DNA from 3 places in the Devosia sp. GW821-FHT12F11 genome. Region 2 is predicted to be linked to each of the others. Evidence: riboswitches for the same ligand, from Rfam matches in the RefSeq annotation. Region 2 holds a riboswitch; each other region holds the start of a gene.
The links. A riboswitch is a leader RNA that binds a small molecule or an ion and turns the genes downstream of it on or off. The one in region 2 is predicted to bind cobalamin.
Positions count from the first base shown of each region.

Region 1 (3,269 bases), on a different contig from region 2:
AAGCCGGGTTGTTGCGCATGAAGTCGGCCTTCTGCTCGGCGGTGACTTCGCCGTAGTTGATGATGACGATGATGTCGGGGTTGCGCTCGATCACCGGCTCCCAGCCGATCTCGACCCAGCTGGAAGCCACGTCGTCCATGATGTTGGCGCCGCCGGCGGCTTCGATCAGCGCGGTGGGGATGGCATAGCGGCCGGCGGTGAAGGGCTTTTCCTCGCCCGAGTCGTAGATGAACACCTTTGGTGGGGTGTCCCGCTTCGGCAGCGTCGCGGTGAAGGCGGCGAGCTCGGATCGGTAACCGGCAACGAGCGCTTCGGCGCGTTCGGAAACGCCGAAGATCCTGCCCAGATTGAGCAGGTCGACATAGAGGTCGTCGATCGAAGCCTTGGGCTTATCCATGATGTGGATGCAGCTTTCGGTCAGCTCGTAGACCTTGATGCCGAATGCGCCCAGGGTGTCGGGTGTGATCTCGCCGCCGACCTTCATGCCGTAGTTCCAGCCGGCGAAATAGAAGTCGGCATCGGCGCCGAGCAGCACTTCCTTGGTGGGATAGTCGGGCGACAGTTCGGGCAGTTCGGCGACGCCGGCGCGCAGCGTTTCGTCGAGGGTCTTCCATTCCGACACGCCGGTATAGCCGGCCATAGAGCCGGTGAGGCCGAGGGCCAGCATCATCTCGGTGAGGTTCACATCGTTCGAGACGGCGCGGGCCGGAGCGGCCTCAAAGGTAACGTTACGGTTACAGCTTTTGACCGTGACCGGGAAGCCGGAGGCGAAGGCGCTGGTCGCGGCGAGCGCGAGAAGCGGGGCGGCAAGGAGGCTGAGGCGCATGGAATTCTCCCTTAGCGGCGTGGTTCGAGATGGAAGGAAAAGCGGGGGCGGCCGGTAGCCGGATGGCTGTCGATGGCGGTCTCGACTGCGAAGGTCTGGCGGATGGCATCGGGTGTCAGGATGTCGAGCGGCGGGCCGAGCGCCGCCTGCCGGCCATCGGCGATGACCAGCACGCGATCGGCATGGGCGGAGGCGAGCGCCAGGTCGTGCAGCGAGACGATGATGGTGGTGGGCAACGCCGCGAGCAGCGCCAGCACCTCGAGCTGATGGCGGATGTCGAGGTGGTTGGTGGGCTCGTCGAGGATCAAGAGGTCCGGTTTCTGCACCAGGGCGCGGGCAAGCATGACGCGCTGCTTCTCGCCACCGGAGAGCGAGGCGAAGTCGCGGGCGGCCAGCGGCGCGAGCCCGAGCAGCTCGAGGGCAGCTTCGATCGATGCGTAACCATGTGGTGACCGGTCGTGCTGATGCGGGGTGAGGCCGAGCTCGATGATCTCGGCGACGCTGAGGCCGAAATCCGAGGCCGGTTCCTGCAACACAGTGGCGATGCGGCGGGCCGTGGCGCGGGGCGGCAGCGACCACAGGTCGACACCATCGAGGCGGACCGTGCCGGCGGTCGGACGGTGGTAGCGGTAGAGGCAGCGCAGCAGGCTGGATTTGCCCGCGCCGTTGGGGCCGACCAGCGCCAGCATTTCGCCGGGCGCGACGGCAAAACTCAGATATTGGACGATCGGGGCGCGATGCGACGGGCCCCAGCTCAGGCCTTCGACCGCGAGGGCAGCCGGGCTAGAGCCGACCAGGGATCGGGCAAGCTCCATCGGAGGCCTCCGCGCATAGGCGAGGGCTGACGGGCGAACCGATCAAAATGCGAGCTGCGATGCGTAGTCGTAGCGCCATCGACGTTCCCCTCGGCACACCCCGGCCGGGTTACAGTGAGCTGTCGAGGCAGGTCTCCTGGCTCGCGGGTCATAGCGCTTCCGAACCTTCCCAACCTCCCGGAGGAGATCAGTGGCGTTTACGGAAGAGCTCGCCGCTTACAGTTGCGGGGGCAGCCACGGTTTTGCGCCCTGATGGGTACGTCGCACCGTGTTCCCTTTTAATCCCCGTTGGCTGGCGGCCGCCGAGGAACCTTGAACGGGGCGATAGGGGCGTGACTCGGGGGCGATGTCAACCGAGGGGGAGGGAGATGGAGCCCCAGGGGTCGCGGACCCGGCACCGTGCGGCGGGCCGGGTCCGCGTCGTGAGGGAGGGGAGGCGCCCCGCCTCACGGGCTATCGAGCGTCGCAGCCCGATTGGAAAAATGAACTGAGTTGCCCCCTCAGTGCCGCGCTTGGTGGAGGTCAATCCTGGCGCAGCGTGGTGTCACTCGATCACAGGCAAGCTGACAGGGCGCTGAATGCGGGTTGCAGAAACCGTTCATAAACCCGAAAGACGCCGGGGCGAGGAGTCGCCCGGGGACGAGGAGTCGCCCCGGGGACGAGGAGTCGCCCCGGGGACGAGGAGTCGCCCCGGGGACGAGGTATCGCCCCGGGGACGAGGTATCGAGGGGACGACAAAGATGTCGCCCCGTTCCGGCGGACGACAAAGATGTCGCCGCTGCTTAGCGGACGCGGATCGAGCTGATATTGTCGTTGGCGCCGCGCAGGTTCGGCACGCTGCGCGAGATCACGATGCAGCGGCCGTTGAAGTTGGCGCGCTCGCAGACCAGGGCTTGCGCATCGCCGCGCACTTCGATCGAGCGGATGGTGTCGTCCCAGCGGCCGAGACGGGCGAGCCGCTCACCCGGACGGGCGCAGAAGCTGTCGCCGCGGAAATTGGTGTTCTCGTAGAAGCAGACGCGGTCGCGGTTGCCGCCCGGACGGCCGGGGCGGATGTCGAAGCCGCCGGAGCCGATCTGGAAGCTGAAGCCGGGGACGTTGAAGCCGATGTTCACATCGACATCCGGCCGGCTCGGGCCGGGGCGATCGGGAACGATGACGCGGGTATCGACGTCGTCCTCATCGTCAAAGCCGGAATCGTCGTCGCTGAGGTAGCTGGCGGAGACCCAGCCATCCGGACCCGGTTTGATCACATAGCACCAGCCGCCGGAGCAGCGGTCGATCTCGACCTCTCGGCCGGCGCGCAGCACGTCGACCACGGCGCCGCTCACCGGCGCGGCGCGGACATTGACGGTGCTGGTGGCGACGGCGGCATTGGCGGCACCGGCGAAAAACAGCGAGCCGAGCAGCACGGTGGCGGCTCCTGCCAGTTTGATGGGATGCATAAGTAGTCCTCTCTTTGTGACGCTTCGGGGCATTTGGGTTGTCGCCGCGAGGCCGAAACGGCCGGAACGCAAGGGAGTTCCATGCATTCGTGTCGATTGCGCCCAAAATGCAAACGCCGCCTTCGAGGGGACCCGAAGGCGGCGTTCAGCTCTCAGTATGGTGAAGCGTCAGTTAACTTCGTA
Region 1 covers NZ_JBXAPX010000004.1:502,816-506,084, reverse strand. Annotated here, with positions in the region: gene AC1ROK_RS15310 (ABC transporter substrate-binding protein) at 1-826, opposite strand, end outside; gene AC1ROK_RS15305 (ABC transporter ATP-binding protein) at 838-1,641, opposite strand; cobalamin riboswitch at 1,751-1,971, opposite strand; gene AC1ROK_RS15300 (SH3 domain-containing protein) at 2,424-3,086, opposite strand; gene AC1ROK_RS15295 (peptidase inhibitor family I36 protein) at 3,255-3,269, opposite strand, start outside.
Region 1: linked by a shared signal. The riboswitch ahead of AC1ROK_RS15305 (ABC transporter ATP-binding protein) and the one ahead of AC1ROK_RS16600 (ribonucleoside-diphosphate reductase subunit alpha) in region 2 are both predicted to bind cobalamin.

Region 2 (3,269 bases):
AGTATCACTAAGTAGCCGTGTCAAGCGTCGCCGATCGGCGTGGCTGAGGACATTCTGTGAGGTCGCCAGCAGCCGCGCCTCACAACGCGACTGGCTCTCCGGCGCAGGCGCATTAGCGCCAGGTTGGGGGATTCCTACTGATCCTGTGCAGCGCCCATCGGCGAACTTGCCACCCGGCAGCGCCCCAAACTCGGTGTCATCCCTGCGAAAGCAGGGACCCAACCCACAGCCCGCGCAGGTGGATGGATGGCGGACGAGGGCAAAAGCCCTCGCCGCGAGGTCCCTGCTTTCGCAGGGATGACAGCCGGTGGGTGGGCACGGTCGTAACCTGGCGCCTATGGACGAAGGCCGGGATGAAGTGGCGCGAACAGGGGCGCCGCGGCGATGACACCCGTCGGCGCTCCATGGCGCTTGCTACAGCCCCGCCCAGATCATGCTGACGACCATCCCTGCTGTCGCTCCGGTGACAAGCGCAAGGAACACGGTGGCGTAAAGCCACCACCGATCGCTCGGTTCTCGATCCATTTCCGCTGCGAGGCCCCCAAGCCCATTGCGGCCGGCGTCGATTGCCGACGACACCTGCCGGTCCCGTCCGCGACGCCAACGCGGCAGACGGGTTCGCATTCTAGCGGCCGGCGCCTTTAGTTTTGCTGACAGGTCGGGCGCTCACGCGCCTCTCTGCTGACGGTCACAATGGTGGAGGCATGGAGACGAGCAGCCCAAGCGTGACGCCGATGCTGGCCGCCATCACCATGAGGACAAAAAAGGCCGCAAGGACCGCCCACCATGAAAGCTTCGGTTCCATCCCTGCGCGATACCACAGCGCGGCTGACAACCGCCTGATCGGCGAACGGCCTGCCTGCGCCGGGTGACACGGGGCTGGGGGGGGGACCTGTGACAGCGCCCCCTCAGTTCGCGCTCGACAGCCCCGCCTGGGCCCGCAGGAGATATCTCTACGTCCCCGCACATCATAGTGAGGGCTGCCCTCACCGGAAATTGCATCGCAACCCATTGACGCGAATCCCGAACAGGCACACTACATCTAGTGTGTCGTGGTCGCCCGGTTCGCAAGGACGGGTGATAATAGGGAAGCCGGTGCGGGCAATTGCTCCAGTCCGGCGCTGCCCCCGCAACTGTGATAGCCGGTGCTGCCGGCCAGCCAGATACCTGCCACGACAGGTTAGTTCGTCCACGGGCGGGGTGCACCGGTTGGCCGCGAAAACGCCTGGGCGGAATGCGCCTGTGCGTCGTTTCGCGTCCTCGGAAAACCCCTGCTGCCACTCACGGGGTATTTGAGGCATATGTCCACTTCACAGATCGTCCATTCCGACACCGGCCGTCCGGTGGTCGTCACGTCACCCGAGCCGCACGCGGCCTACGCGCCGGGCTTCTCGCTCATCAAGCGCAACGGTGGCACGGTGCCGTTCGATCAGTCGAAGATCGCCGTGGCGTTGACCAAGGCGTTCCTCGCAGTGGAGGGCAACAAGGCCGCCGCCTCGCGCCGCGTGCATGAAATCGTCGAGCAACTGACCGGCGAAGTGGTGGCGGCGCTGGTCCGCCGCGCCAAGGACGGCCGGGTGTTCCATATCGAGGATGTGCAGGATCAGGTCGAGCTGGCGCTGATGCGCGGCGAGCACCAGAAGGTCGCCCGCGCCTATGTGCTGTACCGCGAGGAGCACGCCAAGGCCCGCGCCGACAAGGCGGATGCGCCTGTCGCGAGCGCCGCGATCCGCATGGCGGATGGCATGCCGCTCGACGAAGCCCGCCTCGCCACCGTCATCGCCGAGGCCTCTGCCGGTCTTGATGGCGTGGTGGCCGAGACCATTCTCACCGAGACCCGCCGCAACCTCTATGACGGCATCTCGACCGAGGAACTGGCGCTGGCGCCGATCCTCGCGACCCGTACCCTGGTCGAAACCGAACCCAATTACGCCTATGTCTCGGCGCGCCTGCTCAACGACAAGCTGCGCCGCGAAGCGCTGAGCTTTCTCGCCGGCCGCCCCGACCAGGCGACGCAAGCCGAGATGGCGAACCGCTACGCCGAGTATTTCCCCGCCTATCTCGAGCGCGGCATCGGGCTTGAGCTGATCGACCCGGAACTCGGCCGCTTCGATATCGCCCGCATCGCCGCGGCGCTCCGGCCCGAGCGCGACCGACAGTTCCAGTATCTGGGGCTGCAGACGCTCTATGACCGCTACTTCCTCCACTCCGCCGGCACGGTGTTCGAACTGCCGCAGGCCTTCTTCATGCGCGTCGCCATGGGCCTGGCGGTGCGCGAGATCGACCGCGAAGCCCGCGCCATCGAGTTCTACAATCTGCTGTCGAGCTTCGACTTCATGGCCTCGACCCCGACCCTGTTCAACTCGGGGACGCTGAGACCGCAGCTTTCGAGTTGCTTCCTCACTACCGTCGCCGACGACCTCGACGGCATCTTCAAGGCGATCAAGGACAACGCGCTGCTCGCCAAATATTCGGGCGGTCTCGGCAATGACTGGACCCCGGTGCGCGGGCTCGGCGCCCATATCAAGGGCACCAACGGCGAGAGCCAGGGCGTCGTGCCGTTCCTCAAGGTGGCCAACGACACCGCCATCGCGGTGAACCAGGGCGGCAAGCGCAAGGGCGCGGTCTGCGCCTATCTCGAGACCTGGCACGTCGACATCGAGGAGTTCCTCGATTTGCGCAAGAACACCGGCGACGACCGCCGCCGCACCCACGACATGAACACCGCCAACTGGGTGCCCGACCTGTTCATGGAGCGCGTCGAAGCCGGCGCCGACTGGACACTGTTCTCGCCCGACGAAACGCCGGACCTGCACGATCTCTATGGCCCCGCTTTCAAGGCCGCCTACGAAGCCTATGAAGCCAAGGCCGCCGCCGGCGGCATGACGGTGTTCAAGACCGTCCGGGCGCTCGATCTGTGGCGCAGGATGCTGACCATGCTGTTCGAGACCGGCCACCCCTGGGTGACCTTCAAGGACCCCTGCAACATCCGCTCGCCGCAGCAGCATGTCGGGGTGGTGCACTCCTCCAACCTCTGCACCGAGATCACGTTGAATACGTCGAAGGACGAGGTGGCGGTCTGCAATCTCGGCTCGATTAACCTCTTGGCCCACCTCACCGACAAAGGCCTCGACCTCGAGCGGCTCAAGCGCACCGTCGACACCGCCATGCGCATGCTCGACAATGTCGTCGACATCAACTTCTACACCATCCCGGAAGCCCGCCGCTCCAACCTCCGCCACCGCCCGGTCGGGCTCGGCATCATGGGC
Region 2 covers NZ_JBXAPX010000005.1:231,708-234,976, reverse strand. Annotated here, with positions in the region: cobalamin riboswitch at 1,037-1,189, shown strand; gene AC1ROK_RS16600 (ribonucleoside-diphosphate reductase subunit alpha) at 1,302-3,269, shown strand, end outside.

Region 3 (3,269 bases), on a different contig from region 2:
TGATCCTCGAACAGCTCGCCGAGCGGCGTCTCGTGGTCGAGCATGGCGTCGGCGGAACGGAGCGCATCGACCGCCTGTTCGTCATTGGCGAAGCGGCCTTCGCTGAGCGCCGCCGCGTCGGCGACGGTGACGACGCCGTCGATGGTCACCTCGGACTTGATCTCGGGCCAGTTGAAGGCGCGGATCAGCGGCTGCGGCAAAGCGAGGCCGGAGGTTTCGATGACGATGTGGTCGGGGCGATCGTCACGCTCGAGCAGCGCCTGCATGGTGGGGATGAACTCGTCGGCGACAGTGCAGCAGATGCAGCCGTTGCTCAGCTCGATCATATCCTCTTCGCGGCAGGTCTCGTCGCCGCAGCCGGCGAGGATTTCCTTGTCGACGCCGAGTTCGCCGAACTCGTTGATGATCAGCGCGATGCGCTTGCCCTTGGCATGGGCGAGCAGGTGCCGGACCAGGGTGGTCTTGCCGGCGCCGAGGAAGCCGGTGATGACGGTGACGGGGATCTTTGAACTGGCGAGTTCGGTCGTGCTCATGCGTGGGCACCTTTCAGGGCGAAGGCAGAAGATCGGGCGAAGCGCTCGTTGAGCCAGCCGAACAGCGGGCCGACGATCAGCCAGAACAGCGCACCGGTGGCGAGGGTCGCCGCGGCGAATGATGTGGCGAGGTTGGCGGGGACGGCGCTGGCGTGCTCGCCCAAGAGCGGCGGCGCGCCGATGACGTGCGGCGCGAGGATCAGCACGGCAGCAATGACGATGCCGGTCCAGTTGCGGAGTTTGGCGATGGCGAGGATGCCGGCACCGGTGGCGAGCGCCGTGCCGACCCACCAGACCTGGCGGGCGACGAGATCGGCGGCGGGCATGCCCGGGAGTTCAGGCGGCAGGCCGAGGGCTGGAGCGAGCTGCAGGGCGATGAAGCCGCCGAGCCCCCAGATCACGCCGTTGCGGGCAGTGATCTCGATACCCGAGAAGACGGAGACGGCAGCGAGCAGGAAGGCGAAGCCGATGCAGCCGAGGAGGTTGGCCAGCACGGTGTAGGCGATGCGCTCGGCGCCATCCTGCGGGGCCCAAGCGTCTTCGTCATGCTCGTGGGCGGGTGCGGCTTCGGCATGAGAATGCTCTGCGGTGCCGGCCTCGTGGCTGTGCTCGGCGACGGCCGACGCCTCGGGGGCGGCGTTCTCGTAAACCTCGGCGGCGAGGATCAGTGGTGCGACGCGCCATTGCTGCACGGCGCTCATGGCCAAGCCGGCTGCGAGTCCGGCAAGGACCGCAGCGAAAAAGATTCGCTGGAAGAGTTTCATCGATGTCTCGTGTGCTTAGAGCTGAGTCAGCTCAATGGCAGGGGAAGCCAAGCGCATGGCGCGTATCGTGCGCACCATTGTGGATGGCCATGTCGCTGGCAAAACCGACGCCGCCGACAAGGACGAAGCCGATAAACAACGCCAGCACACCTGCGATGAGCCGCTGCGAGACAGAAAGACGGACGACCGACGCCGTCTGGACCTGAGTATTCATATGCCTGCACCCTCCGTGCGGATGAAAGTGGGCGCATCGCCCGAGCTCTTTCCGGGGGTCGCGTTTTGAACCGGAAAAGTCTCACAACTTTTCCCGAAACACTCCCGGACGCTGGCAGGTCTCCTGACTCGCGGGTCACCGTGGTCTCCGGCCTTCCCAACATCCCGAGGGATGTCAGTGGCATAGTCGGAGGCACTCGCCACTTACAGTTGCGGGGGCAGCCACGGATTTGGTCCCTGATGGGTACGCCGCACCGTGTTCCCTTTTGATCCCCTCGCCCGAACGGGTTTGAGGAACCAACGTGGGGCTATGGTTACGCCGCGGGAGGGGGCGCGGTCAATCTTCCGCCGCAGCGGAATCGGGATAGCCGACGGTGACAGTGTCGACGCGCGCATCGACCTTCTCGAGCAGTGGCTCGCTCGACGAGATCTGCATGTCGCCGGAGATGGCATCGACATTGAGATCGGCCGGATAATCGCCGACGGCGAAGCGAACGCTGACCGAGCAACCACCTTCCGGCGGGGCGAGCTTGCCGCCCTCGAAGATGGCGGCGCCACCATAATCCCAGAAGAAGCCGTAGAGCTGGAACGGCCCGCCATTCAACGCCTCGACCTCTTTGACGGTGAGCCCCTTCCTGAGCCCGCCCGGCGCGGTGTCTCCCGGCGGCACGGTGAAATAGGCGACGCGCTCGTGCTTCTCCTCGTCCCACCAGCCGAACTCGATGGTCTTGGTGGGATCGTTGGGGAAGATGGTGGTGGCGAGCACGGTGGAGCCCTCGGGGCCCGGGACGTCGCCAGTCACCACATTGTCCTTGCCGAAGGCCTCGATCAGCCGCGCTTCGGAGCTGTCAGCGGCGAAAGGACCCTCACAGACGATGTCGGCGGCCAGGGCGGGCGCCGCCAGCAGCAACAGGGGAAACAGGACCAGCGCGCGCATTGTCGACCTCCGTTGACCCGCCGAATCTAGCTGAGCCCAGTGAGTCTGGGCAGGCCTTGCGGCGGAAGCTGGGCGCAGGGTCATCCACCCGACTGCAGCCGTTCGGTCATCTGGTTCTGGATCGCGAGGACCTCCACGATCACCTCGGTGAGGAGGCGCAGCTCGTCGAGGCTGCGCTTGCCCAGCGCTTCGGCGCCAGCGATCGCCATCGGGGCGTAGGCCTTCTCGATGACGGCGGCAGTGGCCTCGGCGAGTTCCACCAGCACCTTGCGCCGGTCATGCGGATCGGGTTGGCGGCGGACGAAGTTACGGGCCTCGAGCCGGTCGATCAGCGAAGTGACGGCGGCCGGGGTGAGACGGGTGGCGCGGGCGATGGCGCTGGCGGTCTGCGGACCGCTGGTGAGGAAGCTGAGGCACAGCCGTTCGGCCGGGCCGAGCTGGAAGATTGCTCCCACCTCCTCGTCATAACGCTGCGTCGCCTCCTGCCAGCGCACGATGAGCGTGCCGAGCCGCTGCACGAGCTCGGCCTTTGCATCGCTTGACGAATTTATTTCGACCATCTAATTATCTACTCATCGAATAATACGACGGGCGCATGATATGCGGCGTCGCGCAGGTGAGGCAAGAATGAAAGCACGCATCGGTATCGTTGGCGCAGGTTCCGCCGGCCTCGGCCTGGCCCTGGCGCTGGTCAGGCGCGGCTTCGCCCCCGTTGTCTTCGAGAAGCGCAGCGAAAAGCAGGTGATCGACGAGGGGATTTTCCTGACGCTGGCGCCCAACGGCATGAACGCGCTGCGCGGCTTTGGCCTTGCGACGGAGGCG
Region 3 covers NZ_JBXAPX010000002.1:780,747-784,015, forward strand. Annotated here, with positions in the region: gene cobW (cobalamin biosynthesis protein CobW) at 1-533, opposite strand, end outside; gene AC1ROK_RS09380 (CbtA family protein) at 530-1,297, opposite strand; gene AC1ROK_RS09385 (CbtB domain-containing protein) at 1,329-1,511, opposite strand; cobalamin riboswitch at 1,608-1,827, opposite strand; gene AC1ROK_RS09390 (hypothetical protein) at 1,848-2,447, opposite strand; gene AC1ROK_RS09395 (MarR family winged helix-turn-helix transcriptional regulator) at 2,528-3,007, opposite strand; gene AC1ROK_RS09400 (FAD-dependent monooxygenase) at 3,075-3,269, shown strand, end outside.
Region 3: linked by a shared signal. The riboswitch ahead of AC1ROK_RS09385 (CbtB domain-containing protein) and the one ahead of AC1ROK_RS16600 (ribonucleoside-diphosphate reductase subunit alpha) in region 2 are both predicted to bind cobalamin.